Regions from separate parts of the Franconibacter pulveris genome, predicted to be linked through region 1. Evidence: predicted binding sites of a transcription regulator. Region 1 holds the regulator's gene; the other holds the start of a gene.
The links. Region 1 encodes sigma-54, which starts transcription at its own class of promoters, with help from an activator protein. Its sites were predicted from a motif close to GTTGGCACANNTTTCGCTNT; they were not measured.
Positions count from the first base shown of each region.

Region 2: a site for sigma-54 is predicted at 1,727-1,746, ahead of glnA (glutamate--ammonia ligase). Genes of this name have one in related genera too.

Region 1 covers NZ_CM165555.1:4,129,234-4,132,658, reverse strand. Annotated here, with positions in the region: gene ptsN (PTS IIA-like nitrogen regulatory protein PtsN) at 60-545, opposite strand; gene hpf (ribosome hibernation promoting factor) at 631-918, opposite strand; gene rpoN (RNA polymerase factor sigma-54) at 941-2,374, opposite strand; gene lptB (LPS export ABC transporter ATP-binding protein) at 2,480-3,205, opposite strand; gene lptA (lipopolysaccharide ABC transporter substrate-binding protein LptA) at 3,212-3,425, opposite strand, start outside.
Region 2 covers NZ_CM165555.1:4,605,600-4,609,024, reverse strand. Annotated here, with positions in the region: gene glnL (nitrogen regulation protein NR(II)) at 1-85, opposite strand, end outside; gene glnA (glutamate--ammonia ligase) at 229-1,638, opposite strand; gene typA (ribosome-dependent GTPase TypA) at 2,018-3,425, shown strand, end outside.

The sequences.
Region 1 (3,425 bases):
AGTCTCTCCCTGGGTCAATATGGGCGGCAAGCGCCCCTCTTATCGAGCTTTGCAGCCCGTTATTCGCTCTCATCGCCGCCTTCGGTGATGATTTGATAAAGCTCTTCATCGCTTTGCGCCGCGCGCAGACGACGACAGATCGTTTTATCCGCCAGCCGCCTTGCCACGAGCGAGAGCGTATGCAAATGCGTTTTGGTCTGATCGGCCGGCACCAGCAGGGCGAAGAGCAGATCAACCGGCTGATTGTCGATAGCGTCAAAAGCAATAGGCGTTTCCAGTTGTACGAATACGCCTACGGCGCGCAGGGTATCTTCTTCAAGCTTACCATGCGGAATGGCGATGCCGTTGCCGATGCCGGTACTGCCCATTCGCTCGCGCGTGAGAATGGCTTCAAACACCACCTGCGGCGGCAGACTAAGCTGCTTCGCGGCCAGTTCACTGATGATTTCCAGTGCGCGTTTTTTACTCTGGCAATGCACCCCGCTTCGGGTACATTCCTGGTTCAGGACATTGCTCAGTTGCAGAGCGGAATCATTATTCATCATAAGTTCACCTAAGCATTCTCTGTGCTAACGGCCCGCTATTCGGTGAATAACGAGCCGTTAATACATCAGCTAAACGCCCGGACAATCAGTGTTGTTTCAGTTTATCTTTATGTTTAGTAAGTTGCCGCGCCAGTTTATCAATTAAACCGTCGATGGCGGCGTACATATCCTGACCTTCCGCACTGGCATGAAGCTCGCCGCCGTTAACGTGCAACGTGGCGTCCGAGATGTGAGTGACTTTCTCCACTTTCAGCACTATGTAAACCTGGTTAATCCTTTCGAAGTACTGCTCCAGCTTAGCGAACTTCGTGTTCACAAATTCACGAAGGGAATCAGTGATTTCGACGTTATGTCCAGTAATGTTGAGCTGCATAGTGTCTTCCTTATCGGTTGAGTCAAACCAGCTGCTTGCGCTGATTAGACGGCGGAATAGATAAAGACTCTCGATACTTCGCCACAGTACGGCGGGCCACCATGATGCCCTGATCGGACAGCATGGATGTCAGCTTACTGTCGCTCAGCGGCTTCGCGGGATTTTCCGCGGCTATTAATTTCTTCACCAGCGCGCGGATGGCGGTGGATGAGGCTTCGCCGCCGCCCTCCGTATTTACATGGCTGGAGAAGAAATACTTCAGTTCAAAAATGCCTCGCGGGCTGTGCAGATATTTTTGCGTTGTGACGCGGGAGATAGTTGATTCGTGCATCTCTACCGCCTGGGCGATGTCCGCCAACACCATCGGCTTCATGTACTCTTCGCCCTTGTCAAAAAAAGCCTGCTGTTGCTCGACGATACAGCGGCTTACGCGAAGCAGCGTATCGTTGCGGCTCTCCAGGCTTTTAATCAGCCATTTCGCTTCCTGCAAATTGCTGCGAATAAACTGGCTGTCGGACTCATTGCGCGCGGTAGTGCACATCGCGGCGTATTGTTGGTTAATTTTAAGACGCGGAATGCTGTCGGCATTAAGCTCTACCGTCCAGCGACCGTTATGCTTACGCACCAGCACATCCGGTATGACATATTCCGGCTCGCCGGTCTGAATCGACTGGCCGGGACGCGGGTCGAGCGACTGTATCAGCGCGACCGCCTCTTTCAGCACCTCTTCTTTCAGCCGGGTGACCCGCATCAGGCTGCGGAAGTCGTGGTTCGCCAGCAAATCAAGATGGTTGCTGATGATAAGACGAGCCTCTTCAATCCATGGCGTCTCTCTGGAAAACTGCGAAAGCTGCACCAGCAGACAGTCGCGCAGATCGCGCGCCGCCACGCCGACAGGGTCAAAGCGCTGCACCCGCTTTAATACCGCCTCCACTTCGTCGAGACTTATCTCCTCATCGCCCATGCTTTCCAGGATATCTTCCAGCGCGACGGTGAGATAACCGGTTTCATCGACGGCGTCGACAATCGACGTGGCGATGGCGCGGTCGGTATCGGAGAAGGGGGTCAGCTCAACCTGCCACATCAGGTAATCCTGCAGCGACTGGGTGGTTTCACCCTGATAAACAGGCAGCTCATCATCCTGATAATCCACGCCGTTGCCGGAGGGGGTGCCTGCCGTATAGATCTCGTCCCAGCTGGCGTCGAGCGGTAACTCTTCCGGCATCTCTTTTTGTTCGAGCGCTTCGGCGGTATCCAGCCCTTCGCTGCTTTGCGCTTCCTGAGTGGCTATCTCATCATGAAATTCGGTTTGCTCAAGCAGTGGGTTATTTTCCAGCGCTTGCTGAAGTTCTTGCTGCAGTTCCAGCGTCGACAACTGCAACAGGCGGATGGCCTGTTGCAACTGGGGCGTCATGGCAAGTTGTTGGCTAAGCCTAAGTTGCAAACCTTGCTTCATATTCAGAGCAAATTTCCTCAGGTGATAAGTATTAGTATACCTGTCCTGGCAGGGCGCGACGCCGGAATACGATGGCGCGGGCTCGCTGTCCGTTGCTCTACCCTATCAGAGTCTGAACTCTTCCCCAAGATAGACGCGCTTAACTTGCTCGTCTTGCAGGATCTCATCGGGCGTGCCGTGGGCGATAAGGTGCCCCTGGCTGACGATATAAGCGCGTTCACAAACGGCCAGCGTTTCACGGACGTTGTGGTCGGTGATGAGAACGCCCAGGCCGCTGTCGCGCAGGTGTTCAATGATGCGCTTGATGTCGATAACAGAAATAGGGTCTACCCCGGCGAAAGGTTCGTCGAGCAGGATGAATTTCGGGTTGGCGGCCAGCGCGCGGGCGATCTCCACACGGCGACGTTCACCGCCGGAAAGCGCCTGGCCGAGGCTGTTGCGCAGATGATCGATATGAAACTCTTCCATCAGCTCTTTCGCGCGATCTTCGCGCTGCTCGCTGCTGAGATCGTCGCGGATCTGCAGTACCGCCATCAGGTTGTCGTACACGCTCAGACGGCGAAAGATAGAGGCTTCCTGCGGCAGATAACCAATACCGCGGCGGGCGCGGGCGTGCAGCGGCAGCAGGCTGATATCCTCTTCATCAATTATGATATTGCCGGCATCGCGCGGCACAATGCCGACGACCATGTAGAACGTGGTGGTTTTACCGGCGCCGTTCGGGCCGAGCAGGCCGACGATTTCGCCCGATTTCACCGTCAGGCTGACATCTTCAACGACGCGTCGGCCTTTGTATGCTTTAGCGAGGTTTTTCGCGATTAATGTTGCCATAAGAAGTTAGTTGCTCTTTTTCTGCGCTGGCGCCTGGGAGTTGTTTTTATCCTGCAGCTGCGACGGCACCAGCACCGTGGTCACGCGCTTGCCCTTATCGCTGAAGGCCTGCATTTTCTGCTCTTTCACCAGATACGTGATTTTGTCGCCCTGGATATTGCTGTCGAGCTGCTCCAGATAGGCTTTGCCGGTCAGCACGACAAAATCGTTTTGCAGTTCG
Region 2 (3,425 bases), 480 kb from region 1:
CCGCGAGTTCGTCATCAACCAGCAAAATACTGTTGATGAGTGAATTGAGGATCTGCCCAGCATCGGGCAGCGTGCCTGTTGCCATTCAGCAGTCTCCCTGGTTGCACCAATTTAGTGCAGTATAACGTTTTGCGACATAAAATCGCCTGAAAACAGCGCCAGCATGGAGAAAAAAGCCCATCCGAAGATGGGCTGAAAGTTTCCACGGCAACAAAAAATGACTTCGGATTAAACGCTGTAATACAGTTCGAACTCTACCGGGTGCGGCGTCATGCGAACACGGTCGTTCTCTTCGATACGCAGCGCGATGTACGCATCGATGGCATCGTCGGTGAATACGCCGCCTGCGGTCAGGAACTCGCGGTCCTGATCCAGCGCCTGCAGGGCTTCTTCCAGAGAGCCAGCAACCTGCGGGATCTCTTTCGCTTCTTCCGGCGGCAGATCGTAGAGGTTTTTGTCCATTGCTTCGCCCGGGTGGATTTTGTTCTTAATACCATCCAGACCCGCCATCAGCAGCGCGGCGAAGCACAGGTACGGGTTAGCCGCCGGGTCCGGGAAGCGGACTTCGATACGACGCGCTTTCGGAGAAGCCACCACCGGAATACGGATAGAAGCGGAGCGGTTACGCGCGGAGTAAGCCAGCATAACCGGCGCTTCGTAACCCGGAACCAGACGCTTATAAGAGTTGGTGGTCGGGTTGGACAGGGCGTTGATCGCTTTAGCGTGTTTGATTACGCCGCCGATGTAGTAAAGCGCCTGCTCAGACAGACCCGCATATTTGTCGCCAGAGAACAGGTTGGTGCCGTTCTTGGACAGAGACATGTGGCAGTGCATGCCGGAGCCGTTGTCGCCGAACATCGGTTTCGGCATGAAAGTCGCGGTTTTGCCGAAGCGGTGAGCCACGTTGTGCACGACGTATTTGTAGATCTGAATTTCGTCCGCTTTTTTGGTCATGGTGTTGAAGCGGGTTGCCACTTCGTTCTGGCCAGCAGTTGCGACTTCGTGGTGGTGAGCTTCAACAACAAGGCCCATCTCTTCCATGGTCAGACACATCACGGAACGGATGTCCTGCGAAGAGTCGACTGGCGGAACCGGGAAGTAACCGCCTTTCACGCCCGGACGGTGACCTTTGTTGCCACCTTCGTATTTGGTGGAGGAGTTCCACGCGCCTTCGATATCGTCGATAGCCACGTGAGAACCAGAAATTGAGCTGCCGAAGCGAATATCGTCAAACAGGAAGAATTCCGGTTCCGGCCCGAACAGCACGGTGTCCGCGATGCCGGTAGAGCGCAGGTATTCTTCAGCGCGTTTCGCGATGGAGCGCGGGTCGCGGTCATAGCCTTGCAGGGTGCCCGGTTCCAGGATGTCGCAACGAATGATAAGCGTCGGCTCTTCATAGAACGGGTCAATGACAGCGGTGGAGGCGTCCGGCATCAGCACCATGTCGGATTCGTTAATGCCTTTCCAGCCACCGATGGAAGAGCCATCAAACATTTTGCCTTCTTCAAAGAATTCGGCGTTTACCTGGTGAGCAGGGATAGTGACGTGCTGTTCTTTACCTTTGGTATCGGTGAAGCGCAGATCGACAAACTTCACCTCATGCTCGTTCAGCATCGTCAAAACGTGTTCAGCGGACATACTTAACTCTCCCGGATTTGTCATTGTCGTCGTGGTAACGAGGTCTTCAAATACTGCTTAAAAAAGGCATTGGCGCCATGACTAAGATAAAGCGAAAAGTGTGCCAACTTTTAAAATGCCTGCAAAAGGCGCTATGATGCGCACCATAGTGCAAAAGGGATGCACCATTGTGGATAAATTGCACCAATATAGTGCTTGCATGTAAAAATAAAGCACTGTGTTGGTGCAATTTGCGTTATGTCTCCCTTTTATCGCTCCGTGAAAGCGATCACAAAGCCCGGCAGCTAAACTTGTTTGGGAAGGAAGTCTGTGATCCTGTTTAGTCCTTCGATTAATACGTGTACAATAACGCGCTATTTCTAATGCCTGAGGCAAAGTTGTGATCGAAAATCTGCGTAACATCGCCATCATTGCGCACGTTGACCACGGTAAAACTACCCTGGTTGACAAACTGCTCCAGCAATCCGGTACGTTCGACGAGCGTACTGAAGCACAAGAGCGTGTGATGGACTCCAACGATTTGGAGAAAGAGCGTGGGATTACCATCCTCGCGAAAAACACTGCCATCAAATGGAATGATTACCGTATCAACATCGTTGATACCCCAGGGCACGCCGACTTCGGGGGTGAAGTAGAGCGTGTCATGTCCATGGTTGACTCCGTGCTGCTGGTGGTTGACGCTTTTGACGGCCCAATGCCGCAAACGCGCTTCGTGACCAAGAAAGCATTTGCCCATGGCCTGAAGCCTATCGTCGTTATCAACAAAGTCGACCGTCCGGGCGCGCGTCCTGACTGGGTTGTCGATCAGGTCTTCGACCTGTTCGTAAACCTGGACGCTACCGACGAGCAGCTGGACTTCCCGATCGTTTACGCTTCCGCGCTGAACGGCATCGCAGGTATGGACCATGAAAACATGGCTGACGACATGACCCCGCTGTACCAGGCGATTGTCGACCATGTTCCGGCGCCGGACGTGGACCTTGACGGCCCGCTGCAGATGCAGATCTCCCAGCTTGATTACAACAACTACCTGGGCGTTATCGGCATCGGTCGCATCAAGCGCGGTAAAGTGAAGCCGAACCAGCAAGTCACCGTTATCGACAGCGAAGGTAAAACTCGCAACGGTAAAGTGGGCAAAGTGCTGGGTCACCTGGGCCTGGAGCGTATCGATACCGATCTCGCGGAAGCGGGCGATATCATCGCGATTACCGGCCTTGGCGAACTGAACATCTCCGACACCATCTGCGATCCGCAGAATGTCGAAGCGCTGCCGGCCCTGTCTGTCGACGAGCCGACCGTAACCATGTTCTTCAACGTCAACACCTCGCCGTTCTGTGGTAAAGAAGGTAAATACGTTACCTCTCGCCAGATCCTGGACCGCCTGAACAAAGAGCTGGTGCACAACGTTGCGCTGCGCGTTGAAGAGACCGAAGACGCTGATGCGTTCCGCGTTTCTGGTCGCGGTGAACTGCACCTCTCCGTGCTTATCGAAAACATGCGTCGTGAAGGTTTCGAACTGGCGGTTTCCCGTCCGAAAGTTATCTTCCGCGAAATCGACGGCCGTAAACAAGAGCCGTTCGAGAACGTAACGCTGGATGTTGAAGAGCAGCATCAGGGTTCTGTCATGCAGGCTCTGGGCGAGCGTAAAGGCGATCTGAAAAACATGAATCCGGATGGCAAAGGCCGCGTACGTCTTGACTACGTGATCCCAAGCCGCGGCCTGATTGGCTTCCGTTCTGAGTTCATGACCATGACCTCCGGTACTGGTCTGCTCTACTCCACCTTCA